Regions from separate parts of the Bradyrhizobium sp. BLXBL-03 genome, predicted to be linked through region 3. Evidence: predicted binding sites of a transcription regulator. Region 3 holds the regulator's gene; each other region holds the start of a gene.
The links. The regulator LexA, encoded in region 3, represses DNA repair genes until DNA is damaged. The targets are predictions, from matches to a motif close to TGTTCNNNNTGTGTTCNG.

Region 1 (9,887 bases), 1.5 Mb from region 3:
ATGGTGCCGGCGATGCCTGATGACAGCACGTGGGTGGTCGAGACCGGCAGGCCGTAGACGTCGGCGGCGGCGATGGTGGCGGCCGCGGTGATCTCGGCGCAGGCGCCTTGCGCATAGGTCAGGTGCGTTTTGCCGATCTTCTCGCCGACGGTGACGACGATGCGCTTCCAGCCGACCATGGTGCCGAGACCAAGCGCGATGGCGACCACGATCTTCACCCAGCCGGGGATGAACTTCGTCGCGCTGTCGAGCGAGCCCTTGTAGGCGTTGAGCACGGCGACGTCCGCGGCGCTGAGCTCGGCTTCCTTGTCCTTCATCAGGAAGCGCAACGCTTCCGATGCGAGGTACATGTCGTTGCGGGTATTGCCGACGAGGTCGGCGGGCACCTTGGCGAGCGAACCATAGGTGCTCACCTGCCTCGCGATGTCGCGCACCAGCACGGCGAGCGACGGGAACGTACCGCCAGTGACCTCGCGCTGCGCCACATAGTTGGTCACGGCCGGTCGCGGATTGCCGATCACGCTGTAGCCGGCGGCCTTGCCCTCGATGATCCTGCTGGCGGCTTCCGAGTTCTGGATGAACGCGGCGATCTGGCTTTCCGGCAGCGCGCGGTTGAGCGCATAGGCGGTCGGCACCGTGCCGATCAGGATCAGCATGATCAGGCCCATGCCCTTCTGACCGTCATTGGAGCCGTGGAAGAAGCTCACCAGCGTGCAGGTGAGGATGAGGATGCCGCGGATCCACCACGGCGGCGGCTGGTCGCCCTTCGGCTCGCCGAACAGAGCGGGCGTGGCGCGCAGCAACACGGTGCGCAGGATCAGCAGCAGGCCGGCGGCGAGCGCGAAGCCGAACAGCGGGGACAGCAGCAGCGCCTTGCCGATATTGGTGGCCTGGGTCCAGTCGACGCCGGAGGTGCCGCTGCGGCCATGCAGGACCGCGTTCATGATGCCGACGCCCATGATCGAGCCGATCAGGGTGTGCGAGCTCGAGGCCGGCAGGCCGAAATACCAGGTGCCGACGTTCCAGATGATGGCGGCGATCAGCAGCGCGAACACCATCGCGAAGCCCGCGCTGGAGCCGACCTGGAGGATCAGTTCGACCGGCAGCAGCGAGACGATGCCGAACGCGACCGCGCCCGAGGACAGCAGCACGCCGAACAGGTTGAACATGCCGGACCACACCACGGCGACATGGGCGGGCAGCGAGCGGGTGTAGATCACGGTCGCCACGGCGTTGGCCGTATCGTGGAAGCCGTTCACGAACTCGAAGCCGAGTGCGATCAGGAGCGCGACGAAGAGCAGGAGGAACGGAGCGAAGGTCTTGACCTGGGCGCCGGAGGCATCGACGTCGACCCAGATGCTGTAGGCGACGAAGAGCAACGCGGCAGCGATCACGCCCATATAGATCACGCCGGTGAGCGGATGAAATCCACGATTGAGGTCTGGCCCCTTACTCAAGGCAGGCTCGATCGAGCCCGGCAAAGCAACGTCACTCATTGGAAATTCTCCTGTCCCATGGCCCCGATTTTGCGCGCGGCATGTGACAGGCGGTTGAAATGGCGGGAGTTCTCTACGGCCTGTTGCTGTGCATCGGCGCCGCCTCAGGCGGCGCGCGGGGCTTTCTTCTGCAACGCGGCGGCGATCTTCAGGTCTTCGACAAAGCGCTGATATTCCATCACCTTCGCCTCGGGATCAGGCAGCCGCAGCAAATAGGACGGATGCACCGTCACCAGAGCCTTGCGTCCGTCGGTGAGGTCTATGAGCCGGCCGCGGGTCTTGCCGATGGGCGTGATCTTGCCGAACACGCTTTGCGCGGCGGTCGCGCCCATCGCCACGATGAGATTCGGCTGGATTGCCGAAACTTCCCGCTCGTACCATTGCCTGCAGGCTTTGATCTCTGGTGTTGCCGGCTTCTGGTGCAGGCGGATCTTTCCGCGCGGCACGAATTTGAAGTGCTTCACGGCGTTGGTGACATAGACCTTCTTGCGGTCGACGCCGGCCTCCGCAAGCGCACGGTCGAGCATCTGGCCGGCCGGGCCGACGAAGGGATGGCCGGCGAGGTCCTCCTTGTCGCCGGGCTGCTCGCCGACCAGCATGATGGTGGCGTTCTCAGGACCTTCGCCGAACACTGTCTGCGTCGCATTCTTGTAGAGCGGGCAGGCGCGACAATGCGCAGCCTCTTCGCGAAGCGTTTCGAGATCGTCGGCGGCAGGTTTACGTTTCATCGGAGCCTCCGGCCGTTTCTGAGGCTTGTGCGGATCGGTTGCGGCGTTGGCGATCATGGCGCCGGTCATGCGCTCGGCGTCCTCGATCAAGGGCTTAATGATCGAGGCCTCGGGCAGGTTCCTCCAGTATTTCTTCGGCATCTCCGTCTGCATCGCTTTCACCTTCAGGCGTGCCGGATTGAAGATGCTGGCGTAATAGCGCCGCCAGGTTTCCTCCAGCCGGTCTTCGCCCGGCGCGTCGCTCCTGCTCGCGCCCGGCGTGAACGAGAGCGCATGGCCGTCCCAATGTGCGCAGAGATCGGGCGTCAGGATCGACCAGGGCATGTCGGCAAAGCGTCTTGCGAAGAACGGCGCCGCGAGTTCGACGATGTGATGTTCCGGCTCGAACCAGGCGACGTAATGGGCGTCGCGCTCGCGGCCGATCTCGCGAAAGCGCACGAAGGCGTGCATTTTGTGCTCGTCGCGATGGACCGCGCGTGCCATCGCCGTGACCAGCGCAACATCAGGATCGGTCGCGACCTCGATCAGATCGTGATGGTCCTTCAGCCGCCAGAGCAGCCGATAGAGGATCGCAAAGCGCTTGCGATCGCGATGCAGGATTGCTGATTTTGCGAGATCGACGAATTTGCCTGATACATTGAATGTGCCGTCATTTACTTCGAGGATCGGCGACGGTGCGGGCGGCGCGAACAACTCCGCTTCGCCGCCTTGCACGGCCCAGGTGACGTCGGCGGGCTGCACATGATGAAGCACGAGGCTGCGGGCGGCTTTGCGCCAGCCGTCGAAATCGGTTTCGCTGTCGAGGGTCATGTACTGCATCAGAATCCAAACCCCAATTGCGTTGCTTTCGGCTTGAATCGTTCGATCAGTCCGGCAGCATCGAGACGATGCGGCGAAGGGCGGTGATCGCTGAGAACGATGAACGGCAGCGCCTTGTGCTTGGGCACGTGCAGCCGCGCCAGGTCGGAGAGGCGGATCGTGGTGGTGCGCCGCGTCGCGATGATGCGCTCGACCGCCTTGGTGCCGAATCCCGGCACCCGCAGCAGCTCCTCGCGGCTGGCGCGGTTGACGTCGAGCGGGAAGCGGTCGCGATGGCGCAGCGCCCAGGCAAGTTTCGGATCGATATCGAGCGGCAGCATGGCGCTGTCGTCAACGATCTCCGCAACGTCGAAACCGTAGAACCGCATCAGCCAGTCGGCCTGGTAGAGCCGATGCTCGCGCAGCAAGGGCGGCTGCACCAGCGGCAAGGCGCGGCTGGCATCGGGGATCGGGCTGAAGGCGGAATAGTAGACGCGCCGCAGCCGGTAGGAGCCGTAGAGATTGGCGCTGGTGTGGAGGATGGTGTGATCGTTGGCGCTGTCGGCGCCGACGATCATCTGCGTGCTTTGGCCGGCCGGCGCGAAACGCTGCGGTCTTGCCTTTGTTTTTGCGTTACGGCCTTCCTCGGCCTCGTCGAGCTTCAGCCGCAGCCGGCCCATGGTGCGGCGGATCGCGCGCACGTCTTTCTCGGGCGCGAATTGCTGCAGGCTCGCGGCTTCAGGCATCTCGATGTTGATGGAGAGACGGTCGGCATATTTGCCGGCCTCCGCGATCAGCGCATCGTCAGCTTCTGGAATTGTCTTGAGATGGATGTAGCCGCGGAAGTGATGCTCCTCGCGCAGCTTTCGCGCGACGCTCACCACTTGCTCCATCGTGTAGTCGGGGCTGCGGATGATGCCGGAGGAGAGAAACAGTCCCTCGATGTAATTGCGCCGGTAGAAGTCCAGCGTCAGCTTGACCAATTCGTCGATGGTGAAGCGGGCGCGCGGCACGTTGGAGGAGGCGCGGTTGACGCAATAGAGGCAATCGTAATTGCAGGCGTTGGTGAGCAGCACCTTGAGCAGCGAGATGCAGCGTCCGTCCGGCGCGTAGGAATGGCAGATGCCCATGCCCGGCGCAGTCGAGCCCATGCCCTTGCCGTCGCTGGAATCCCGCTTCTCGGTGCCGCTGGAGGCGCAGGAGGCATCGTACTTGGCGGCATCCGCGAGAATTTCCAGCTTGCGTTGTATGTCCATGTTTGAATCTCTTTGATTCCGCTCATGAATCTTTGGCGCGCCAATTCGATTGACTCTTCGGCTGCCGTTAGCTTTATATTAGAACATATCATGAACAAATGAGCCAGCCGTTGGTTCTTCTTTTGAAAGCCACGGCATCAATCTTTGAGGAGCGGCGAGCATGAGCGGCGCACGCACGAGCGCGCTTGCGACCTTGCGCAGCCAGATCGAACGGATCGAGACAGCGGAGGTCGTGCATCATCAGGACCGCGTCGCGCTTGGTCACAGTGAGGTCGATCGCGCCTTGAAGGGCGGGCTCGCGCGCGCGGCGATCCACGAGGTGTTTTGCGAAGGGCGCCAGGGCGCGGCCGCGACCGGCTTTGTCACCGGGCTTGGGGGCCGCGTCACGACGCAGCGGCCGCTATTGTGGGTGCGGCAGGATTTCTCGGAAATCGAGACCGGCGCGCTGTCGATGAGCGGGCTCGCCGAGCTCGGCCTCGATCCGCGCCGCGTGGTGATGGTGCGTGCGGCTGACGTGGAGAGCGCGCTGCGCACCTCGGCCGATGCGCTCGCCTGCGATGCGCTCGGCGCCGTCGTGCTCGAGCTCTGGGGCGAGATCAGACAGTTCGACCTGGTGGCGAGCCGCAAGCTGACGCTGGCTGCGCAAGGCTCAGGCGTCACTGGCCTGTTGCTGCGGATGGCGGCGCAGCCGCTGCCGTCGACCGCGGAGACGCGCTGGATGCTGCGCGCGGCGCATTCACCGCCAGGATCGGTTTGGGATGTCTGGGGCGCGCCGCGCTTCGATGTCGAGCTGTTGCGCAATCGTCATGGCCCGTGTGGCCGGTGGATCATGGAATGGAAATGTGATGAGTGCCAGTTCAGTGAACCGTCGACGTATCCTCAGCCTGTGGCTGCCGCGCCTGCCCATCGACCGGATCCAGCGGTTCTTCAGCAGCGCCGGGCTGGGTAAGAATAACAATGAGCCGAACATTGTCGTCATCAAGGACGTCAATGCATTGGTAATCCATGCGCTGGACGAGGCCGCAGAGCGCCTCGGCCTGTATATCGGCCAACCGCTGGCCAATGCGAGGGCGATGTGCCCAGATTTGAAAGTGTTCGACGCCGATGTCGTGGCTGATGCGAAGACGCTCAGCGACATCGCCGATTGGTGCGACCGCTTCACGCCGCTGGTGGCGCTCGATCCGCCGCATGGGCTGTTCCTTGATATCACCGGCTGCGCGCATCTGTTCGGCGGCGAGGCTGCCTTGTTGCAGACGCTGGTCCGGGCCCTCGGTCGACAAGGCTTTGCCGTCAGTGCGGCCATCGCCGGCACCTCGGTCTGCGCGCGCACGCTGACGCGGCAGGCCACGGGCAGCATCGTTGCCGATGGCGAAGAGGCGGCGGCGATCGAGCGGTTTCCGGTGTCCGCGCTCGGTGCGGACGAAGCGATCACCACCGGCCTGCGCCGCGCCGGCCTGAAAACCATCGGCGATGTCGCATCGCGCAACGCCTCCGAAATCACCGCACGCTTCGGCGCGCGGTTTTCCACGCTGCTCGCGCATGCGCTGGGGCAGGGCGATGCGCCGATCAGCCCGCGCAAGCCGCTGCCCGATTACATCGTGGAAAAACGCTTTGCCGAGCCGATCGCGACCGACACCATGATCGCGATGACGCTGTCGCGGCTCGCTGACACGTTGATCGCGTCCATGGAGAAGCAGGGCAAGGGCGCGCGGCGGCTGGAAGCTGCGTTCTTCCGCACCGACGGCGTGGTGCGCGCGATCATGGTCGAGACCGGGCGTCCGGTGACGCGAAGCGCCGTCATTGACCGGCTGTTCCGCGAACGGCTCGAGGCGCTCGCCGATCCGCTCGATCCCGGCTTCGGCTTCGACATGGTGCGGCTGTCGGCGAGCCGCACCGAGATCGTGGTGCAGGAGCAGCGCGATCTCGATGCCCATGTCCATGACAATGACGAGCTCGCCGCTTTGATCGACCGCATTGCCGCGCGGATCGGCGGAAAGCGCGTCGTCGTGCATCTGCCGCAGGATACCCATATCCCCGAGCAGGCGGTGCTGGCCGCGCCAGCCCAGCATCATCTCGCTGCCGCCATGCAGGCCGAATGGCCAGATCGTGCCGAGGGCGAGCCGCCGCTGCGACCCCTCAGGCTGTTCGACAAGCCCGAGCCTGTCACCGTGCCGTTCGCGACCGTGCCCGATGGCCCGCCGCATCAATTCACCTGGCGGCGCGCGAAACATGCGGTGGTGCGGGTGGAAGGACCCGAACGCATCGCGATGGAATGGTGGCGGCAGGACGGCAAGCAGCTGACCCGGGACTATTTCCGCATCGAGGATGCCGAAGGCCTGCGCTTCTGGATTTTTCGCGACGGTCTTTATGAAGGGGAGGTGTTCGACGCCGACGGCGAGCCCGCTCCGCCTCGCTGGTATGTGCACGGTCTCTTCGCATGAACATTCCTGCCTATGCCGAGATCGGCATCACCACCAATTTCTCCTTCCTGCGCGGCGGATCGGATCCGCGCGCCTATGTGCATCAGGCCAGCAAGCTCGGCATTCCCGCGATCGGCATTGCCGACCACAACACGCTCGCCGGCGTGGTGCGGGCCTGGAACGAGCTCGGCAATGACAAGGTGCTGCACAAGCCAAAGCTGCTGATCGGTGCGCGTATCGTCTTCATCGACGGCACACCCGACATTTTCGTCTATCCGCGCGATCGCGCCGCCTATGGCCGGCTCTGCCAGCTCCTGACCCGTGGCAAGCGCGGCGACGACATCACCCGGATCGAGAAGGGCGAGTGCCATCTCGGCTTCGCTGATCTCTTGGAGTTTGCGGAAGGCCAGCTCCTGATCCTGACGTTGTCGCACCGGTTCGATGATGAGCAAGCGCTGGATGTGCTTGCAAAGCTGAAAGCAAGCCGCGCCGAGGGCGTGTGGCTGGCGGCGAGCCTGATCTATCGCGGCGACGATCGCCGCCGCCTGGCGCGGCTCGACGATCTCGCCGCCAAAGCAAAAGTGCCGCTGCTCGCGACCAACGAGGTGCTTTATCACGATCCCGGCCGCCGTCCGCTCCAGGACGTGCTCACCTGTATCCGGGAAAAGACCACGATCGAGGCGGTCGGACGCAAGCTGGAAGCCAATGCCGAGCGCTTTCTGAAGACGCCCCGCGAAATGGCGCGGCTGTTCCGTGATGTCCCAGAGGCGATCTCGGAGACCATGCGTTTTGCGGACAGGATCGAGTTCTCGCTCGACCAGCTCAGATACCAATACCCTGATGAGCCGGTGCCGCCGGGCAAGACCGCGCAGGGACATCTGGAGGATCTGACCTGGGCAGGCGTCGACAAATATTTTGGCGGCAAGATCGACGACAAGCTGCGTGCAACGCTCAAGAAAGAGCTCGCGCTGATATCAGAGCTGAAATACGCGCATTACTTCCTCACCGTGCACGACATCGTCCATTACGCGCGCAGCCAGAACATTCTGTGCCAGGGGCGGGGATCGGCGGCGAATTCGGCCGTCTGCTACGTGCTCGGCATTACCTCGGTCGATCCGACCAAGGTCGATCTGTTGTTCGAGCGTTTCATCTCCAAGGAGCGGCTGGAGCCGCCCGATATCGACGTCGATTTCGAGCATTCGCGGCGTGAGGAGGTGATGCAATATGTCTATCGCCGCTATGGCCGCCACCGCGCCGCGATCATCGCCACCGTCATCCACTACCGCCCGCGCAGCGCCATCCGCGACGTCGGCAAGGCGCTCGGCCTGACCGAGGACGTTACCGCTGCGCTCGCCGACACCGTCTGGGGCAGCTGGGGCAAGGGCCTCAACGACATGCAGGTCCGGCAGGCCGGGCTCGATCCGCAAAATCCCATGATCAACCTTGCGGTCGAGCTTGCGACCGAGCTGATCGAATTCCCGCGCCATCTGTCCCAGCATGTCGGCGGCTATGTGCTGACCCAGGACCGGCTCGACACCTATGTGCCGATCGGCAATGCGGCGATGGACGATCGCACCTTCATCGAATGGGACAAGGACGACGTCGATGCACTCAATATGATGAAGGTCGACGTGCTGGCGCTGGGCATGCTGACCTGCATCCGGAAATGTTTCGATCTGATCGACCAGCACAAGGGCAAGCGTTGGGTTCTTGCGACCGTTCCGCAGGATGACCCCAAGGTTTACGACATGCTGTGTGCCGGCGAGTCGCTCGGCGTGTTCCAGGTCGAGAGCCGCGCCCAGATGAACATGCTGCCGCGCCTGAAGCCGCGGACCTTCTACGATCTCGTCATCGAAGTCGCGATCGTGCGCCCGGGGCCGATCCAGGGCGACATGGTGCATCCCTATTTGCGGCGTCGGAACAATCTGGAGAAGGTGACTTATCCCTCGCCATCACCCGAGCATGGTCCCGCGGACGAGCTCTACAAGGTGCTGCACAAGACCAAGGGCGTGCCCCTGTTCCAGGAACAGGCGATGCGCATCGCGATCGAGGCGGCGAAATTCACCCCCGAAGAAGCCAATGGCCTGCGCCGCTCGATGGCGACTTTCCGCAATGTCGGCACCATCGGCCAGTACGAGGAGAAGCTAATCGGCAACATGGTCGCGCGCGGCTATGATGTCAACTTCGCCAGAAGCTGCTTTGACCAGATCAAGGGTTTTGGCTCCTACGGTTTTCCGGAGAGCCATGCCGCGAGCTTTGCGCAGCTCGTCTACATCTCCTCGTGGCTGAAATATCATCATCCCGACGCATTCTGCTGCGGCCTGTTGAACTCGCAGCCGATGGGCTTTTACGCGCCTGCGCAGATCGTCGGCGATGCCCGCAAGAACGGCGTCGAGGTCCGTGAGATCGATGTGTCCTACAGCTTTGCGCAGAACACGCTGGAGAATACTGACGGCAGATATTGCGCGGTGCGTCTCGGCTTTCGCCAGATCGACGGCTTTCATTGGCTGGATGAGGATGAAGAGAGGCTGAAACGCTTGCAGCTGTCATTCCGGGGCACGCGAAGCGTGAACCCGGAATCTCGAGATTCCCAGGTGCGAAAGTGCGCACCAGAGTTCGACGCTGGCGCGTCGCCCCGGAATGACAAAAAAGAAGACTGGGCCGACCGCATCATCAAGGCGCGCAACCGCCGTCCCTTCACCTCGCTCGAAGACTTTGCCCGCGACACGGGTCTGCCCAAGCGCGCACTGATCCTGCTCGCCGATGCCGACGCGTTCCGCTCGCTCGGGCTCGACCGCCGCGAGGCGCTGTGGCAGGTGCGACGCCTGCCTGACGACGTGGCGCTGCCGCTGTTCGAAGCAGCCACCGCGCGCGAGCAGCCGGACGAGCACGCAAAACCGCTCCCCGTGATGCCGCGTCCCGAACAGGTCGTTGCCGACTATCAGACCATCCGGCTGTCACTCAAAGGCCACCCGATGGAATTCCTGCGCGAGATGTTTTCGCGCGAGCGCATTGTCGCCTGCAAGGAGATCAGCCACGAGAACGAACGGCGGCGCGTTCGCTGTGCCGGTGTGGTGCTGGTGCGGCAGCGGCCGGGCAGCGCCAGCGGCGTCGTGTTCATGACGCTGGAGGACGAAACCGGCATCGCCAATGTCGTGGTCTGGCCCAAGGTCATGGAGCAGTATCGCA
Region 2 (9,887 bases), 3.4 Mb from region 3:
TCGCGCTGGCGACGAAGCCTGCCCCTGACGACAGATAGGTCCGTCCCACCGCCGCGAGCGCGGTGAGCAGGGCGTATTGCGTCGCGGTGTGCAGCGGGTTCTGGCACAGCGCCGAGAGATAGGCGACGAAGATCACCGTGCCGATGGCGCTGGTGAAATTCTCGGCGCAGATCGCGAGCGCCAGCGCCCATTGATTGGTGCCGACCAGCGCGAGCCAGGAGAAGGTGAGGTTGGCCAGCGCCTGCACCACGCCGCCGATCCACAGCGAGGTCGCCAGCGAGTAGCGCCGCGCGACGAAGCCGCCGGCAAAGCCGCCGATCAGCGTCGCAGCTAAGCCGACGCCTTTCACGATCGCCGCATAATCGTTGCGGGTGAAGCCGAGATCGATCACGAACGGCGCCGTCATGGTGCCGGAGAACGCGTCGGTGAACTTGAACAGCACCACGAAGGCGAGCGCTGCGAGCGCGTCCTTGCGCGACAGGAATTCCGAGAAGGCGCCGATCGCCGCGTGCAGCACCCGCGTGAATGCGGTCTCGGTTTGCGTCGCAGCTTCCGCCCGCACCGACTGCTCGGGCTCGGTCGCAACAAGCGCCGTGATCGTCCCGATTAGCACCATCGCCGCCATCACCACATAGCCCCACATCCAGGTCGCGCTGCGGGTGATGCCGGTGCTCTCGAAGCCGGAGACGATGAACAGCGCGCCCGCGGTCGAGACCAGCATGCCGATGCGATAGGCCGCGACATAGGCCGCCATGCCGGCCGCCTGCTCGCTCTCCGGCAGGCTCTCGACGCGGAAGGCGTCGACCACGATGTCCTGGGTCGACGACGTCGTCGCCACCAGCAGCGCACCGAGCGCGACGTAGAACGGTGACCGCGCCGGATCGGTCATCGCCAGCAGCAGGATCGAAATGATCAGCAGCAGCTGCGAGAACAGCAGCCAGCCGCGCCGCCGTCCGAAGGCGCGCGTGAACAGCGGCACGTGCAGCGCATCCACCAGCGGCGCCCACAGGAATTTCAGCGTGTAGGGCGTGCCGACCAATGCAAACAGCCCGATGGTCTTGAGATCGACGCCGGCCTCGCGCATCCAGACCAAGAGCGTCGAGCCCGACAGCGCCAGCGGCAGCCCCGACGAAAAGCCGAGGAACAGCACGATCAGCACCCGCGGTTGCAGGTACACAGCCAGGCTGTCCCGCCAGGAGGTCGCGGGGGCATCGGTGCCGGCGGAGGAGGTCGCGTCGGGTGCGGTCATGGGGCGGTGTTAGCAGATTCTAGGCGTGATGCCTCGACCACAAAAGCCGTCATGCCCGGGCTTGTCCCGGGCATGCGGTGTTGAAGGGCGTGGATGGCCGGGACAAGCCCGGCCATGACGATCGAGCCGTCACTCCCCTGCCTGGAGTTTCCTCGGGAACGGCTCTGCCGCTCCCGATACCAGCCGTGGGCCCTCCGGCGCATCGGTCTTGCTGAAATCGAGCTCCTCGATTCGTCCCGCCCGCTTCTCGATCTTGTCGGCGGAGATCAGGATCTGCCGGACGTCTTCGTTGGCGTCGGCAAAGTGCTTCTGCAATTTCAGCACACGGTCGCGCAGGCGGCCGAGATCGTCGCCGAGCTTGATCACCTCGGTCTGGATCTGGTCGGCGGCATCGCGCATGCGCGCGTCCTTCATGATCTGCTGCATCACCTGGATCGCGAGCATCAAGAGCGAGGGCGACACCAGCACGACGCGGGCGCGATAGGCCTTCTGGATCACGTCGTCGAATCCGTCATGGATTTCGGCGTAGACCGATTCCGACGGCACGAACATCAGCGCCATCTCCTGGGTCTCGCCGGTGACGAGGTATTTTTCCGCGATGTCGCTGACATGCTTCATCACGTCGCCGCGCAGCCGCTGCGTGGCGAGGCGCTTCTCCTCGTCGGTGCGGGCATCGTGCAGCGCGGTCATCGCCTCCAGCGGAAACTTGGCATCGATGCAGAGCGGGCGCTGGTCGGGCAGGAACACGACGCAGTCGGGCCGCTTTCCGGTCGACAGCGTGAACTGGAATTCGTAGGACCCCTTCGGCAGGCCGTCCTGGACGATCGCCTCCATCCGCGCCTGGCCGAAGGCGCCGCGCGACTGCTTGTTGGCGAGCACGTCGCGCAGGGTCGTGACCTGCGTGGTGAGGTCGGTGAGGTTCTTGTGGGCAGAGTCGATGATGCCGAGCCGCTCGTGCAGCGCGCGCAGGCTCTCCATGGTGTTGCGGGTCGAGTGTTCCATGGACTGGCCGACCCGATGGGTCACCGAATCCAGCCGCTCGTTGACCGCCCGCGCCATTTCGGCCTGGCGGCCGGCCAGCGCCTGGGTCATGGCGTCAACCCGGCCGGAGGCCTCGCTCTGGGCGTGCAGCACCTGGGCGAGCCGCTCTTCCAGCTCGTCGGCCCGGACCGCGCTCGCCATCGCGAGTTCCGCGCCCCGCCGCCCGGAGCGCGCGATCACGACGGCAATCACCGCCAGCAGGATGAGGACGAGGGCGCCGAAGCCGATCAGCGCATCGATGGTGCGCACCGGCCAGTCGCCCAGCATGAAAATGATCTCGTTCATGTCGCCCTTCTAGCCGATTCGCGAGCCAGAGCGAACGAAGAGAGAACGATGAGCCTAACGGCCTCCTCATTTTTATGGTTACCGAAAGGCGAAGTTTTATGGTCAGCGGAGGGTTGACGCGTTCCCGGCCGCATTGACCGCTTCTCGTGCGCAGCTTAAATCGCCCGCCATGGCCCTCAGAGAAATCATCATCCTGCCCGACAAGCAGCTGCGTCTGGTCTCCAAGCCGATCGAGAAGGTCACGGCGGAGATCCGCAAGCTTGCCGACGACATGTTCGAGACCATGTACGACGCGCCCGGCATTGGCCTCGCTGCGATCCAGATCGCGCAGCCGCTGCGGTTGATCACCATGGACCTCGCCAAGCCCAACCCGGACGGCGAGACCAAGCCGGAGCCGCGCGTCTTCATCAATCCGGAGATCATCGCCTCGTCAGAGGAGCTGTCCACTTACGAGGAAGGCTGCCTGTCGATCCCCGAATATTACGAGGAGGTCGAACGCCCGGCCAAGGTGCGCGTGCGCTTCACCGATCTCGACGGCAAGCTGCACGAGGAGGACGCCGAAGGCCTCTACGCCACCTGCATCCAGCATGAGATCGATCATCTCAACGGCGTGCTGTTCGTCGACTATCTGTCGAAGCTCAAGCGCGACCGCGTCATCAAGAAGTTCGAGAAAGCCGCCAAGCGCGCGGGCGAGTAGGGCTTTCCGTCGTTCCGGGGCGATGCGCAGCATCGAACCCGGAACCTCGAGATTCCGGGTTCGGCTCTTCGAGCCGCCCCGGAATGACCGTCAATGGATTGCGTCGTTCGCAGGTTTTTGTCATGCCGCTCCGCCTGATCTTCATGGGCACGCCCGATTTCTCCGTGCCGACGCTGCTCGAGCTCGTCGCGCACGGCCACGAGATCGTGGCCGTCTACACCCGCGCGCCGAAGCCGGGCGGGCGGCGCGGGCTGCAGATGCAGCCGACGCCGATTGAAGAGGCCGCGCGAAAGCTCGGCGTCCCCGTGCTGACGCCGAAGACGTTGAAGACGCCGGAGGCGCTGGAAGAATTTCGCGCCTTCGACGCCGATGCCGCTGTCGTCGTCGCCTATGGCATGATCCTGCCGCAGGCGATCCTCGATACGCCCCGGCTCGGTTGCTACAACCTTCACGCTTCGCTGCTGCCGCGCTGGCGCGGCGCCGCGCCGATCAACCGCGCGATCATGGCCGGCGATGCCGAGAGCGGCGTCATGGTGATGAAGATGGATGCCGGCCTCGATACCGGCGACGTCGCCATGGCCGAGCGGCTTCCGATCACGGACAACATGACCGCGGCCGATCTGCATGATCGCCTCGCCCGTCTCGGCGCCGACCTGATGGTGCGCGCCATGGCGGCGCTTGACCGCGGCGGGTTGCAGCTGAAAAAGCAGCGCGAGGACGGCGTCACTTATGCCGCCAAGATCGACAAGGCCGAGGCGCGGATCGACTGGAGCAAGCCCGCGCATGCGGTGCTGCGCCATATTCATGGCCTGTCGCCGTTTCCCGGCGCCTGGGCCGAGCTCGAGAATGCGCGCGTGAAAATCCTGCGCTGTGAGCTTGCCAAAGGTTCCGGCGCGCCGGGTGCCGTGCTGGACGATCAACTCACCGTCGCCTGCGGCGAGGGCGCCATCCGCATCCTCGAGCTGCAGCGCGAGGGCAAGGGCCGGATGCAGGCGGCAGACTTCTTGCGCGGCACGCCAGTGAAGCCGCCGATGCGGCTCACCTAATGCCGCGCTACAAGCTCACCATCGAATATGACGGCGCGCCGTTCTTCGGCTGGCAGATCCAGGACACGCTGCCGTCGGTGCAGGGCGCGCTGGAAGCGGCCGTGAAGGCCATGACCGGCGCCGATCTGCGCGTGCACGGGGCCGGCCGCACCGATGCCGGCGTGCATGCGCGCGGCCAGGTCGCGCATGTCGATGTCGAGAAGCAGTTTCCGCCCGGCCGGTTTCGCGACGGGTTGAATGCGCATTTGCGCCCGCATCCGATCGCAGTGCTCGAAGCCGAGATCGTGCCCGATACTTTCGAGGCCCGCTTCTCGGCGATCAGGCGCCACTATCGCTACCGCGTCATCAACACCCGCGCCAATCTCGCGCTCGACGTCGGCCATGCCTGGCGCGTGCCGCGCCGGCTCGACGCTGACGCGATGCATGCGGCCGCCCAGCGCCTGCTCGGCAAGCACGATTTCACGACGTTCCGCGACACCGAGTGCCAGGCGAAATCCCCGGAGAAGACGCTCGATCAGCTCGACGTCCTTCGCGATGGCCGCGAGATCACCATCGTCACCTCGGCACGCTCGTTCCTGCACAGTCAGGTGCGCTCGATGGTGGGCTCGCTGGTCTGGGTCGGCGAGGGACGCTGGACCGCCGACGATCTCTCCGCAGCGCTTGCCGCCCGCAACCGCGCCGCCTGCGGCATCGTCGCGCCGCCGGAGGGGCTGTATCTGATGAAGGTGGATTATTAGAAGGTGATGCCGCCCCAGGCGTCATGGCCGGGCTTGTCCCGGCCATCCACGATCTTTCTTGCTCGATGGACGAAGAGCGTGGATGCCCGGGAAGGACCGGGCATGACGGCGGAGCGATTAGGGAAAGGCCGTCATTCTACCCAAAATATCTTGCCAGAATCCCGCGATAGACCTTCGTCAGCTTCTCCAAATCCACCACCGGCACGCGCTCGTTGACCTGGTGCATGGTCTGGCCGACCAGGCCGAACTCGATCACCGGGCAATAGCTCGAGATGAAACGCGCATCCGAGGTGCCGCCTGAGGTCGACAGCTCCGGCTTCTGTCCCGTCACCTCTTCGATTGCGGACACCGCGAGGTCAGTGAACGGGCCGGGCTTGGTCACGAACACGTTGGAGTTCGACGGCTCCCAGACGATGCGGGCCTTGATGCGGTTGCCGCAGGCCTTGGCGAGACGGGTCTCGACCAGCTCGCGCAAGGATGCCTGGGTGTGGTTGTCGTTGTAGCGGATGTTGAACCTGGCCCGGGCCTCGCCGGGAATGACGTTGAAGGCCTTGTTGCCGACGTCGACCGAGACGAATTCGAGATTGGAGGCCTGGAATTGCGCGCTGCCATGATCGAGCGGCTCGTCCGAGATCGCCACGATCAGGCGCGAGATGTCCGGCACCGGATTGGAGGCGCGATGCGGATAGGCGACGTGGCCCTGCACGCCGTCGACGACGAGCGTGCCCGACTGCGAGCCGCGGCGGCCGACCTTGATGGTGTCGCCGAGCCTCTCGACATTGGAGGGCTCGCCCAGCACGCAATGATCGAACTTCTCGCCGCGCTCGGCGGCCCATTTCAGCAGCTTGATGGTGCCGTTGATCGAGACGTCTTCCTCGTCGCCGGTGATCAGGAACGAGATCGAGCCGGTCCCGTCCGCGCGCGGCTTGCCGCCATTGGCGGCGAGATGCTCCAGCACCGCGGCCACCGAGCACGCAATGCCGCCCTTCATGTCGACCGCGCCGCGGCCGTGCAGAAAACCGTCCTTCACCTCGCCGGAGAACGCGCCAACGCTCCAGGCGCTCTCGTCGCCTGGCGGCACGACGTCGGTGTGGCCGGCAAAGGTGATGTGCGGGCCTTCGGTGCCGATCCGCGCATAGAGATTGTCGACGTCGGCGGTGCCGTCCTCGCTGAAGGTCACGCGGTGGCAAATGAAGCCGGCTGCATCAAGCGCTTTCTCAAGCACGCCGAGCGCGCCGGCGTCTTCAGGCGTTACCGAGGGGCAGCGGATCAGGTCGCGGGCAAGGGAGAGAGCATCGGTCATGCGCCCCGCTTAACATGCATGCCGGCGGGCGGGCTAGCGCTGGGCGGGACAATTTCGAGCTCGCGGCTCTGGTCCCAGCTTTTCGCAGGGGAGGCAGCATTGTCGGCCTCTTCGGCCTCCGGGTCCGGACCAAACCGGTTCGGCCCGATGGTGCCGCGCAGAAAGCCGGTCTCGACAAAGGCCGAGAGGGTGAGGACGGCGCTCGCCAGCGCGAGCGGCAGCACCCAATAGCTGTCCGGAAGGCGCTCCTCGAACTGCGTGTAGAGGCCCGGCAGCACGAAATAGGCGAGCAGCCACCAGGCGCTCTTGTCGCGGTCATGCAGCCGCTTCACCACGATCGCGAGATAAATCCAGAGCAACAGTCCGGTCGCGCCAAGCTTGAGCAGCAGCAGCGGCACATGGTCCAGCAGCGACCATCGATAGGTGGAGGGATCGACAATCGCGAAGACGTCGTCGGCATTCAGCTCGAACGATCCGACCTTGCCGCTGAACGCGACCATGACGCCCGCGCAGAGGAACAGCAGCAGGATCATGCCGCACAAGACAAAGATCAGGCTGCACCAGAACCCGGCACGGCCAATGCGGCCGTCGAAGCGGAACAGGTACCAGATCCAGTTCATGCGAGAGGCTCCGGGCAGGAGGGGTCGCCCGGATCTTGGTCGCGATGGAGGAAGAGGGGGTTCGATCGCTCCTCGGCGTCGTCCCGGCGAAGGCCGGGACCCATACCGCGAGGTCTATCGGTCTTGAGCGGTGCCCGTCTCGAAGACCACTTCCAGTCTTCGCCCGACTAAGCCCTGTGGCTATGGGTCCCGGCCTTCGCCGGGACGACGATGTTGAGGCAGTGTGCGCCGATCAGTCCCGCAGCAGCTCGTTGATGCTGGTCTTCGAGCGCGTGCGCTCGTCGACGCGCTTGACGATCACGGCGCAGGCGGTGCTCGGGCCGATCTGGCCGTTCTTCATCGGCTTGCCGGGCAGGGCGCCGGGCACCACGACAGCATATTCCGGCACCTCGCCCATGAAGACCTCACCGGTCTCGCGGTCGACGATCTTGGTCGAGGCGCCCAGGAACACGCCCATCGACAGCACCGCGCCCTTGCGCACGATCACGCCCTCGGCGACCTCGCTGCGCGCGCCGATGAAGCAATCGTCCTCGATGATCACGGGCTCGGCCTGCAGCGGCTCGAGCACGCCGCCGATGCCGGCGCCGCCGGAGATGTGCACGCGCTTGCCGATCTGCGCGCAGGAGCCGACGGTGGCCCAGGTGTCGACCATGGTGCTCTCATCGACGTAAGCGCCGAGATTGACGAAGGACGGCATCAGCACGACGTTCCTGGCGATGAAGGCCGAGCGGCGCACCACGGCGCCCGGCACCGCGCGAAAACCGGCGTCGCGAAAACGGTTCGGGCCCCAGCCTTCGAACTTCGAGGGCACCTTGTCCCACCAGTTGGCCTGGCCCGGGCCGCCGGCAATGACGTCCATGTCATTGAGACGGAACGACAGCAGCACGGCCTTCTTCAGCCACTGATTGACCTTCCACTTGCCGTCGGCCCCGCGCTCGGCCACGCGCGCCTCGCCCTTGTCCAGGGTCTCCAGCGCCTGGTTCACGGCCTCGCGGACTTCGCCCTTCGTCGAGGTCGAGATGCTGTCACGCGCCTCGAAAGCGCTGTTGATGGTGGATTCCAGGGCGGACAGGGACATCGGGATTTCCTCTTGGGAGCGGGGAATTTGATGGATTGGGGCGCTTTTTCGGGATTTGGAAAGGTCAAGTCAAGCGCACAATCGTGGTTGCTGGGCTTGTCTTGGCCGTCCTCCCCGGTCATTCCGGGGCGATGCGAAGCATCGAACCCGGAATCTCGAGATTCCCCGGTGCGCAATTGCGCACCTGAGGTTCGCCCTTCGGGCGCCCCGGAATGACGGGGCCGCTACGTCTTCACCGCGACAACCCCGCCAAAAACCCCGCCAGGTCCTCCGTGACGTGGTCGACATGGGCCGCATCGCGGCCCTCCAGCTCCCAATCCTCGCGCACCACGTCCTTGGTGCCGTCAGGCACCACCAGCACCGTGGTCATGCCGAGCTGGTGCGGAACGGTGAGGTTGCGGGCGAGATCCTCGAACATGGCGGCCTTGGTTGCGTCGACCGCGTGCAGATCGAGGAATTTCCGATAGGTCTGCGCCGCCGGCTTGGGCTCGAATTCAGCGGCGATGATGTCGAACACGCCGTCGAAATGCGAGCTGAGGCCCAGTCGCGCCAGCACCGCATCGACATGATCGACCGAGCCGTTGGTCAGGATCAGCTTGCGTCCCGGCAGCTTTGCGATGGCCGCGCCCAGCGCCGGATTCGGCTCCAGCGGCGAATGGTCGATCTTGTGCACGTAGGCGAGATAGTCGTCGGCGCGCACGCCATGCAGGGTCATCATGCCGCGCATGGTGGTGCCGAAGCGCCGGTAATAGTCCTTCTGGATGTTGCGCGCTTCCGCGGGCGTCACGTTCAGCCAGTTGCAGACGAACTCGCCGATCCTGGCATCGACCTGCTGCCACAGATTGACGTGGTGCGGGTAGAGCGTGTTGTCGAGATCGAACACCCAGGTGTCGATATGGGCGAAGGCGCGGGGTTGGGTCATCTCAATGCTCTGTCTGCTAAGCGCAATCGCTGCTCCACGCTCCGCTGTCGTCCCGGCCCCCGCGCACAATTGCGCACCAGGCCGGGACGACACCGTATTTGCGGCCAACCCATCACGGCAACGCAAAGCGCAGCGTCTTGCCGCCACTGCTCATGTCCACCACGCCAAACCCCGTCGCCATGAATCCGTGCGCACCGCAATCGGTCTGCTCATTGGTCTCGAACTTGGTCTCGCGGGTGCAGAGCTGCTTGCCGCCGCCCCAGTTCAGTGGCTTGTCCTTCAGCCTGATGGCGCGGTTGTCGCTGTCCACGGCTTCCGCGAAGCTGAAGATCTGCTTGGGCTGGCCGGACAAGTCAGGATGCAGGCAGGTCTTGGGATCGATGCGATACCAGCCGCGGCTGGTGACGGACTTGCCGTCATCGGTCGCGATTGCCGCCATGACCTTGTGCGGCGTGTCGTTGCACCAGGTGAGACCGCTAGTGGACGTCTGCGCCGCATCGACCAGGGTCTTGAAGAAGCCTGGCGAAGAGACTGCGTCGGACGACAGTCCGCGGCTCTTCAGGAACGCGGCGAGCGCTCCTTGCGTCTTCGGCCCGTCGACGCCGTCGATGGCGCCGATGTCGTAGCCTGCGATCACCAGGAGCCGCTGGATGCCGGCCAGTCGCGCCTGCTCGTCGTCATATTCGGAATCCTCGGCCAGATAGGCGACGAGATTGCCGTCGTCGGCCTGCGTCGGCGTCACTTGCGTGAACGCCGCCTGGGTCTGGCCGCTGCGGCATTGCCGCGCGGCGGCGATGACGAAATTCTCCTGCGCCACGCACAGCAAGTCGTGGCCGTTCTGCGGGATCGGCGAGGCGCCGTAGACGCCGAGCGCGCGGGCGTGAAGCAGGATGCGGTCGGCGGTGAGCG
Region 3 (9,887 bases):
AGCTTGTCTTGCGGGACGTCCTTGGAGATCGAGGCGATCGCCTTCTTCAGGCCGTCGGTGGTCTGCTCGTTGAACGAGGTGACGCGGATGTAGCCGATGTCCCCGTTCTCCACGTGGAAGCGGACCGGGCGGACATGGATGATCTCGCGCGTGATCGCGACATCGAGCGGAGCATCGGCGCCCTTGCGCACGATGGTCAGCTTGGTCTTGGTGTCGACCGGCCCCTTCATCTTGTTGACGGCCTGCTCGAGCGTCATGCCCTGCACGTTTTCGCCGTCGATCTTGCTGATGAGGTCGCCGGACATGATGCCGGCCTTGGACGCCGGCGTGTCGTCGATCGGGGAAACGACCTTGACCAGGCCCTCTTCCATCGTGACCTCGATGCCGAGGCCGCCGAACTCGCCGGAGGTGGTCTCCTGCATCTCGGTCCAGGCCTTGTCGTTCATGTAGCGGGAATGCGGATCGAGCGAGGTCACCATGCCCGTGATGGCGCCTTCGATCAGCTTGGCATTGTCGGGTTTCTCGACGTAGCTCGCCTTCACCCGCTCGAAAACTTCCCCGAACAGGTTGAGCTGGGAATATGCATCATCCGCGCCTGCCGCCGCCCGAGCCGCCCATAGTCCGCCCTGCGGACCTGATACGAGGAGGGTCAGGCACGCTCCGGTGAGCGCGCCCAGGGGGAAGAGCAGGGTTTTCCGCATGGAATGGGTGGCCTTTTCGCTGAGCGGTTCTATTGAGGCTGGGCAGCCGCCATGCAAGTGGCGATCCAGCCCGGTTCTCACAATATCATTCTGGTTTCTTCAAGGCCGGCCTGCCACGCCGGCGGGTACGCGGCAAAAATCCCTTCGCCTAAGCCTAAACATTTGGCAACGTTCGCAAGCCGGCCCCGTTTCCAGCGGGAATCAGTCGACCGGACGGCGCCTCGCAGCTATGCGATTTTAGGATGGTTTTGGAGCGCCGGACGGGATAGGCGATGGCACAATTGCTTCAAATTCTCGGGAGGATAACAATGAACGAAGCACTCCGGCCGGAACGGAACGTCGAACTCGGCGCCAGCAACGAGCCGTTCCAGAACCTGCACGAATTCATCCGGAAGGCGCGTTCCAATCTCAACCAGAACGCCTGGGACTACATCGTCGGCGCGGCCGAGACAGAGACCACGATGCGCCGCAACCGCATGGCGCTGGACGAGATCGCGTTCCGCCCCCGCGTGCTGCGCGACGTGCGCAAGGTCAGCGGCTCGGTCGAGCAGTTCGGCCGCAAGATGCGACTGCCTGTGGTGCTCGCCCCCGTCGGCGCGCTGGAGATCTTCGATCCCCTTGGCGCAGCCAGCGTCGCGCGCGCCGCCGGTACTTTCGGCGCATCGCACATGCTCAGCTCCGTGTCCGAGCCCGGTCTGGAAAAGACCGCCGAGGCCGCGCCCGATGCGCTGCGCCTGTACCAGCTCTACGTCCGCGGCGATGACGCGTTCGTCGCGGACGTCGTCAGCCGGGCGCAGAAGGCCAATTATGCCGCCTTCTGCCTGACCGTCGACACCGCCCATTACAGCCGTCGCGAACGCGACATCGCCAAGCGCTATGTTCGCGAGAGCCGTCTGCGCGCCACCGGCGGCGACTACCAGAAGGGGCTGGAGTGGCGGACCGTGAAGATGATCAAGGACAAATTCAAGATCCCCCTGATCCTCAAGGGCATCGCCACCGCCGAGGATGCAATGATCGCGCTCGATCACGGCGTCGATTGGATCTACGTCTCCAACCATGGCGGCCGCCAGCTCGATCACGGCCGCGGCGCCATGCATGTGCTGCCCGAGATCGTCGACGCCGTGAAAGGCCGCGCCAAGATCATGGTCGATGGCGGCTTCTGCCGCGGCACTGACATCGTCAAGGCGATCGCGGCGGGCGCCGACCTCGTCGGCATCGGCCGGCTGCAATGCTGGGCGCTGGCCGCAGCCGGCGAGACCGGCGTAACGCGGATGCTGGAACTGCTGGAGGACGAGGTGCTGCGCTGCCTCGGCCTGCTCGGTGCCACCTCCTTCGCCGAGGTGGACAAGTCCTGCCTGCACCCGGCCACCGCAACCAATGCGCCGAGCGTGTTCAGCGCGTTCCCGCTATTCGACCACGAGCCCTACCGATACTGACCCGAAAGGATGCAATGACCTCGCTCTCTCCCGGCAGCGCAGATGCGCTTCTGTTCGATCTCGGGCGCGTCGTGCTCGACATCGATTTCTCCAAGGCGATCGCCTGCTGGGCGGGACATGCCGGCTGCGAGCCCGAAGCCATCGTCGCCCGCTATGTGCGCGACGAGGCCTACCGCCTGCACGAGGTCGGCAAGATCAGCGACGAGGACTATTTTGCCTCGCTGCGCTCCTCGCTCGGAATCTCCATTTCGGATGTCCAGTTCCTCGAGGGATGGAACGCGATTTTCGCGGGCGAGATGCCTGGCATCGCCGAGCTGCTGCCGCGCGCGGCAAGGCAGATGCCGCTCTACGCCTTCTCCAACACCAACCGCCCGCATGTGGACTATTTTTCCAGGGAATATGCCGACCTGCTCGGCGATTTCCGCGAGTTGTACCTGTCCTCCAGCATCGGCCTGCGTAAACCGGATGCGGAAGCGTTCGACCACGTCGTGGCCGCGATGGGCGTGCCGGCGAGCCGGATCGTGTTCTTCGATGACCTCGCCGAGAACATCGAAGGCGCGCGCGCCCGCGGCCTCACCACGGTCCATGTGACCTCGCACCACGACGTCGGCGTCGCGCTGAAGGCGCTGGGGATCTGATCGGGGGGGGCAATTCCGGAACAACGCCCGAAAACGAGGAACCAAAGCTCTCTGTGCATTTTTGTACGGAGTTCCGGGAACGGAATGCCCCCTTCCGGACTCTTGAGTCCGCTGGGATTTCCATGGACGGACATATCGCGTGTTGGGCAAAACATACCTCACCAGGCAGGCCTCCCTGCTGGTCAAATTCGCCAAGACCACTTCGGACGCCGAGCTTTCTGCCAAGCTGATGAGCAAGGCGGCCGATCTGAAATCTCAGGCAGATCCGATGCCCGACCGGGATCAGGGCCCCAAGGCGCCCGACGTCGCTGAAGTGGAAAACGCGGCAAGCGGAAATCCCATAACGCGGTCGTGATGCTGGCCACAGTTCTGCCCCGTCGGGCCGGCCTGCGGGATCATGCTGGACATGAGCCCTAGTGCCCGAAGCGTAAGCTTCGCAGCAGTATAGCCTTTTTTGCGTCGGCCCTCCCGCTCGGCTAGAACCTTGCCCGACCGAGTCCTTGATCTCGTTGCGGGAGTTCGCCGTGGCCCTGATGCCGGTTTCCGATGCGCTTGCCGCCGTGCTCGCCGGTGCGGAGCCTTTGGCTGAGGAAATGATCGCTCTGGATCAGGCCTTCCATCGCGTGCTCGCGCGGGACGTCGCGGCGCGGCGGACGCAGCCGCCCGAGGCGATGTCAGCGATGGATGGTTATGCCGTTCGCGCGGCTGATGCTGCGAAGGTTGATGCGCAGCTCACGGTGGTCGGCGAGGTTGCAGCCGGCCGCCCATTCGCAGGAACCGTCGGTGCCGGCGAAGCTGTCCGGATCTTCACCGGCGGCGTCGTTCCGGCGGGCGCCGATGCGGTCGTGATCCAGGAGGACACCATCTCGGACGGCAAGCGCATCACGATCAAGGAAGCCGCCGTCACCGGGCGGCACATTCGCCCCGCCGGGATCGACTTCCGCGAGGGCGACGTGCTCCTGCGCAAGGGCGTACGGCTCACCGATCGGGACCTTGCGCTCGCCGCGGGCATGAACCATCCGGAGCTGAGCGTTCATCGCCGTCCCAAGGTCGCGATTCTCGCAACCGGCGACGAGCTGGTGATGCCGGGCTCGACACCCGGCCCCGGCCAGATCGTCTATTCCAATGGCTACGCCCTGCACGCCCTCGCCCGCAGCGAGGGTGCCGACACCATCGATCTCGGCGTCGCCGCCGACACGCTTGCCGCCACCACCTCAGGGATCCGCCGCGCCCGCGAATCCGGCGCCGACATCCTGATCACGACCGGCGGAGCGTCTGTCGGTGACCACGATCTGGTGCAGCAGGCGCTTCGGCACGAAGGTATCTCGATGGCGTTCTGGAAGATCGCGATGCGGCCGGGCAAGCCGATGATGAACGGGCAGCTCGGGCCGATGCGCGTCATCGGCCTGCCCGGCAATCCCGTGTCATCCTACGTCTGCGGCTTCCTGTTTCTGGTGCCGCTGATTCGCGCGCTGTCGGGCCGTTCAATGATTCATCATCGCCGCGAACGCGCCGTGCTCGGTCGCGACCTCGGGGCCAATGACCAGCGCGAGGATTATCTGCGTGCGCGTCTCGAGACGCGGGACGACGGCACGCTCATCGCTCTTCCCGTCAACCACCAGGATTCCTCACTGTTGGCGAATCTCGCTGCGGCACAGGCACTTCTCGTGCGCGCGCCGTTCGCACCGAAGGCCGCTTCCGGCACGCCTTGCGAGGTCTTGCGACTGCCGGAGTGAGCGCGCCGACGCAACCGTTCCGCGAACTTTGTCGCGTTCACGGTAAATTAAGCAGTTGCGGAACATGTATCGAACATATAGTGTCCGTTCATGATTTGTTTCGAGCATGTAGCGGCTTAATGCTGAATTCAGCGTCTGTGAATCGAGCGACATCGTCAGGGGGATTTTGGTCGAGATGTTAACGCGCAAACAATACGAGCTCCTGCGGTTCATCAGCGAGCGATTGAAGGAAAGCGGCGTGCCGCCCTCCTTCGACGAGATGAAGGATGCGCTCGACCTGCGCTCCAAGTCGGGCATCCATCGCCTGATCACCGCGCTTGAGGAGCGCGGCTTCATCCGCCGCCTGCCCAACCGGGCCCGTGCCATCGAAGTGATCAAGCTGCCTGAACTCCAGGCGGCTGCCGGCAGCCGTCGCGGCTTCACGCCGAGCGTCATCGAGGGCAATCTCGGCAAGGTGCGCACGATGTCGAGCCCGCCCGTCGATGAGGGCGAACGCCCTGTCGCAGTTCCCGTGATGGGCCGGATCGCGGCCGGTACGCCGATCGAGGCCTTGCAGACGCGCAGCCACACCATCAGCGTCCCGCCCGACATGCTCGGCGCGGGCGAGCATTACGCTCTCGAAGTTCGCGGTGATTCCATGGTCGATGCCGGCATTCTCGATGGCGACATGGCGCTGATCCAGCGCAACGAGAGTTGCGACACCGGCGATATCGTGGTGGCCCTGATCGACGACGAGGAAGCCACGCTCAAGCGTTTCCGCCGCCGCGGCGCCTCGATCGCGCTCGAGCCGGCAAACGCCGCCTACGAGGTCCGGATCCTGCCGCCCAACCGGGTCAAGATCCAGGGCAAGCTGATCGGGCTGTACCGGAAATACTGAACGCGGCGCACGTCGCCACCTGGCAAGCACGCCCTCAAGATTGGAGCGGACGATTGTTCGCTCCGGCTGGTTAGTTTTTCTGGCTTTGCACAGATTATCCGGCCACCTCTCCCGCGCTACATCCCCGGCACGCCATGACGAAGCACGCATCGCTTCGCAGGCCTTGCGAGACCGAGGAGACCGCCATGCACAAGATCATTCTGAGCACCGTCGCGATCGCGCTGATCGCAATATCAGCGTCGCAAACCTTCGCTGCGCAGCCGCAGCATCACGTTCGCAGGGCGCCACAGGCAATGAGCGAACAATTCCGCAATGCCCGCAACTCCGTCGGGCAACGGGCGCAGCCGGCCTGGCCTTATTCGGGTTGGTCGGCACCGGCTGGGCGCTAGCGAAGAAGCTCTCGGAATGCACGGAAGCAGTCTTTGTTCCTCGGACATCTGAAAAAGAAATTGTGATGGCAGCCTGCAGACTCAAGCCGCAGATTTGCCCCCAACATGGCATATGATCGCAGGCTTCCACTCTGATAGAGGCCTGCGCCTCAGAAGAGGCGCGGGTGCTCTATCGCTGATGAGGAGCACCCGATGTGTGACTATAGCTTGCATGCCGTCGCGACGCGTCCCGCAGAAGTCGGCGAGACGATCGTCACGACAACCTTCCGCGGCACCTCGACGCGCGGCTTCGCCTCCGAAGCCGACATGTCGGTCGCGGTCTGCCTGCTGCCGGGAACGGAGCTCGCCTTCGCCGACAACGTCCGCTACGACAACAGGTGGATCTGGACGCGCACCATCAATTCGCGCGTCGGCAAGTTCGGCAAGGTCGATCCGCACATTCCCGATCGTCATCACGACGCGATCGAATTCCCCGATGGCAAATACGTGCTGGTGACCCAGCTCGTCGAAGGCCAGCGCGCAACCGTGCTGCAACTGCCGGTGACCCAGCCGCTCGGCGAGCGCGAGCACAAGCCGCAAGTTGTCGCCGACAGACAGCCGATACCTCCCGGCCTGCCGATCGGTTGAACCGGCCTAATTTGGGCATGATCTCCGCGCAAACGCGTTTTCGCGTTTGTCGCGCCGGAGAACCGCTCCGCGCTTTTCCCGATCATGCCTCAATCCTCGGCCTGAAGGTCGGCCTCGGACGGTGTTGCGTCCTTGGCGCGCGGAGTTGCGGACCGCGGCATGACGGTCCCTTCGAAATCTCCATCGCCGGCCGCCGCCGGCGACCAGGGGCGGTTTGCGCCTCTCGCCCTCGCCTCCGCAATGGCAAAGCCATCGGCGCGACGTGTCAGCGCCAGCGCGCCCTGGCTCGCCAGACGCGGCCGATCGATCACCATCCCGGTGCAATCCGGCGGCGCAGGCTTTGCCGTCACCACCAGGGCCGCGCGACCGCAATCATCAGCCAGCGCGTCGATGCGGAGCGCCAGCGCGACCATGCGGCCGTCGGCAAGCGGCGTCACGCAGCCGGCATCGTCGCACGACACGCCGTCGCCGAGCGAGGTGCTCGCCGCATCGCGCGGATCAGCGTCCGCTGCAAGCCACTCCTTCAGCAGGAAATTGTCCTTCTTCGCCCTGATCAGGTGCAGCTGCCCGTCCCTGGCGCGCACCGCGACGTTCTGACCGTCACCGGCAATCAGAATATCGGGTTGCCTGATAGAAAGACCCCAGACGGAAGCTGCCACCAGCACGAATGCTCCCGACCAGCGCAGCGGCGTGCGCAAAAGACCCATCAGGATCAGGCCGAGGCTGGCAGCGATCAGCGGCGCCGTGCCGAAGGCGCCGACGTGGCCGACCGCGCCGGGCAATGCCGCCACCCAGCGCGTGACCAAGATCATCCAGTCGATGCCGATCCCCATCAGCCACCAGAACACGCCGTCCAGCCCGAACGGAGCCGCGAGCAATCCGAGCAGCCCGGCCGGCATCACCAGCGCCGAGACCACCGGCATCGCGCCGAGATTGGCGAGCACGCCATAAGGCGTCACACGGTGGAAATGGAAGGCGGCGTAAGGCGTGGTCGCAAGTCCCGCGATCATCGAGGCCATGAACAGCATCGCGATCTCGCGGCCTCCCCACAGCGCGATGCGCGCGGTCGCCGAATGATCGGGCGAGGCCAGCAGGCTCGGCATGCCGATCTGCACCATGGCGACGAGCCCGAGCGTTGCCGCGAACGACATTTGAAAGCTTGGATGCACCAGCGCCTCCGGCGCGACCGCGAGCACGATCAGCGCCGCCACGGCCAGGGTGCGAAACGTGATCGCGCGGCGATCGACGATGACAGCGATCAGCACCACCGCGGTCATGAAGAACGATCTCTGCGTCGCGACTTCGGCGCCCGAGAGCAGCAGATAGAACGCTGACGCAACCAAGGCGGCGGCGGCCGACCATTTCTTGATGGGAACGCCCGCTGCCAGTCCCGGGACGAGCGCGAGCAGCGCGCGGACCGCGAAGAAGACGACCCCCGCGACGACGGCCATGTGATAGCCCGAAATCGAGAGGACGTGACCGAGCCCCGAGATGAACATGGCGTCGTTGACCGGCGTCGTAATCGCATCGCGGCGGCCGGTGAGGAGCGCGGTGGCGATGGCGCGGTTATCGCCGTCGAGCGTGGCGCGGATGCGCGCGTCGATCGCATCGCGCAAGCCCTGCATGATCGCGGCATAGCGTAGCTGCAATCCGCCCGACACGGCCGGCGTCACAGTCGTGATCGCCCCCATCGCAAAACCGGAGGCGCCGATGCCCTGGAAGAACATGTCGCGCGAGAAATCGTAAGCGCCCGGACGCAATGGCGACAGCGGCGGCATCAGCCGCGCCTTCAGCTGCACGAAGCTGCCGACATCGGGCGCGGTCCCCTTGCGGACGGAGAGGCGGACGCGCTCGAGCGTCACGTCGCTGCGCTGCGCCTCCATCGCCGTGACGCGCAGCACGAAACGGTCGGTGCGTTCGCGGATGTCACGGGTCTCGACGAAGCCTGACAGCGACACGGAATACAGCGGCTTTGCCAGCACGGTATGGGCGATGCGTGCCGTCTTCCACGTCGCCGCGGCAAAGCCGGCCGCAACCGCCGCGATCATGATGGCGGGCGCAAACAGGCGGCTTCGCCGCAACAGGACGGCGCCAGCCATGAGCGCGGTCGCCATCGCCATCGTGACCCAGAGCATCGGCTCATGGTCGGCGGCAAAATAGAGCGCGATGCCGCAGCCGAAGGCGACGGGCACCCAGGGAAACAGCCGACCCGCACCAGCCTCGGCCTTGGCCCATTCGCGCAGCTGCCCGACGACCGCGGGCCAGACGCCCGACCCGGCCGGCACGAACCCGCCGGCCGACGCGGTCCGGCCCGTCGGCCAAGTTCCTGCGATCGGCGTCCCGGCAATGCCTTGCGACAGACGCTGCGGCCGGCCCGGTTCCGCCATTCCCTTGGCAACCCCTGCGATATCAGACAGGCGCAGAGGCTACCGGAACGTGCAGGCCGCCGAATAGCGGTACGGATCGAGAACGCAAGGGCCGCGCCCCTACTTTTCCTCTTCCATCGTCACGGCGACGTCCGCCTTTGCCGACAGCCGGACCTTGTTGCCCTCGACACCGGCGACGAGGCCCTTGTCGATGAAATGGTGGTGACCCCGGTGGCTGCCCTCACCGCTGTCCTTCTTGGTCAGCTTGATGCGGTTGCCCTCGACCTTGTCGACCGTGCCGACATGGACGCCGTCGGCGCCGATGACTTCCATATGCTCTGCGATGTTTTGCATGGCGGGATCCTCCGATCGATCCGCCTCAACGCGGCGACAGCACGTTCGTTTCCATCGCCGGAATGACGATGCCGTGCGTCAGATCAACGGCGCCTTTGCCGAGGCGTGGTGATTGACGATCTTCCAGTCGCCGTCCTCGCGGATGATGACCCAGCTCATCTTGACGACGAGATCAGAGCGTTCGCCGGCGAAGTTGAACGTGATGGTTGCGCCCATGTTGATGAGGTCAGGACCGGCCTGCGCCGCCTGCACGTCGGAAAATGCCGCGCTCGGCTCGCGCCAGCGCGGCAGGCCGTTGAAGTATTCGGCAACGCCATCCCTGCCCCGATAGAGTTTCGGATTGGAGCCGAAGAAAAAGGCATTCTTCGAATACAGCGACGACAGCGCGACCGCATCGAGCATTGCGAAGCCGGCGCACCATTTCGCGATGGTGGCGGAAACGATGGCATCGACCTCACCGCTCATTCGTTTGTCAGCCCTTGGCCACTTCCTTCGCGAACGTATCGCGCAGGCCGATGGTGCGTGAAAATACCGGCTTGCCGGGCGTGGAGTCCTTGTCGCGCACGAAATAGCCTTGGCGCTCGAACTGCATCGGTTCGCTCGAATTGCTCGCGGCAACCGAGGCCTCGACCCGGGCATCGCTGAGGATCTCCAGCGAGTTCGGATTGAGATCGGCCGCGAAATTTTGGGCGTCCGGGCTCGGATTGGCGAACAGCTGGTTGTAGATGCGGATTTCCGCCGGCACCGAATTGGCCGCCGGCAG

Region 1: a site for LexA is predicted at 4,358-4,375, ahead of ACNJX9_RS27565 (ImuA family protein). Genes of this name have one in related genera too.
Region 2: a site for LexA is predicted at 2,606-2,623, ahead of ACNJX9_RS03795 (DNA recombination protein RmuC). Genes of this name have one in related genera too.

The regions. Positions count from the first base shown of each region.
Region 1 is NZ_CP182470.1:5,732,253-5,742,139, reverse strand. Features, by position in the region: gene ACNJX9_RS27580 (inorganic phosphate transporter) at 1-1,496, opposite strand, end outside; gene ACNJX9_RS27575 (UdgX family uracil-DNA binding protein) at 1,601-3,043, opposite strand; gene ACNJX9_RS27570 (putative DNA modification/repair radical SAM protein) at 3,043-4,278, opposite strand; gene ACNJX9_RS27565 (ImuA family protein) at 4,439-5,227, shown strand; gene ACNJX9_RS27560 (Y-family DNA polymerase) at 5,124-6,719, shown strand; gene ACNJX9_RS27555 (error-prone DNA polymerase) at 6,716-9,887, shown strand, end outside.
Region 2 is NZ_CP182470.1:794,107-803,993, forward strand. Features, by position in the region: gene ACNJX9_RS03790 (AmpG family muropeptide MFS transporter) at 1-1,249, opposite strand, end outside; gene ACNJX9_RS03795 (DNA recombination protein RmuC) at 1,379-2,575, opposite strand; gene def (peptide deformylase) at 2,745-3,272, shown strand; gene fmt (methionyl-tRNA formyltransferase) at 3,395-4,318, shown strand; gene truA (tRNA pseudouridine(38-40) synthase TruA) at 4,318-5,055, shown strand; gene dapE (succinyl-diaminopimelate desuccinylase) at 5,192-6,358, opposite strand; gene ACNJX9_RS03820 (DUF805 domain-containing protein) at 6,355-6,978, opposite strand; gene dapD (2,3,4,5-tetrahydropyridine-2,6-dicarboxylate N-succinyltransferase) at 7,211-8,056, opposite strand; gene ACNJX9_RS03830 (pyrimidine 5'-nucleotidase) at 8,289-8,978, opposite strand; gene ACNJX9_RS03835 (DUF1036 domain-containing protein) at 9,091-9,887, opposite strand, start outside.
Region 3 is NZ_CP182470.1:4,214,926-4,224,812, reverse strand. Features, by position in the region: gene ACNJX9_RS20335 (S41 family peptidase) at 1-701, opposite strand, end outside; gene ACNJX9_RS20330 (alpha-hydroxy acid oxidase) at 1,010-2,137, shown strand; gene ACNJX9_RS20325 (HAD family hydrolase) at 2,152-2,775, shown strand; gene ACNJX9_RS20320 (hypothetical protein) at 2,915-3,130, shown strand; gene ACNJX9_RS20315 (molybdopterin molybdotransferase MoeA) at 3,300-4,511, shown strand; gene lexA (transcriptional repressor LexA) at 4,687-5,388, shown strand; gene ACNJX9_RS20305 (hypothetical protein) at 5,574-5,777, shown strand; gene ACNJX9_RS20300 (hypothetical protein) at 5,970-6,404, shown strand; gene ACNJX9_RS20295 (ComEC/Rec2 family competence protein) at 6,494-8,791, opposite strand; gene ACNJX9_RS20290 (DUF2171 domain-containing protein) at 8,891-9,124, opposite strand; gene ACNJX9_RS20285 (nuclear transport factor 2 family protein) at 9,203-9,589, opposite strand; gene ACNJX9_RS20280 (glutamine--tRNA ligase/YqeY domain fusion protein) at 9,597-9,887, opposite strand, start outside.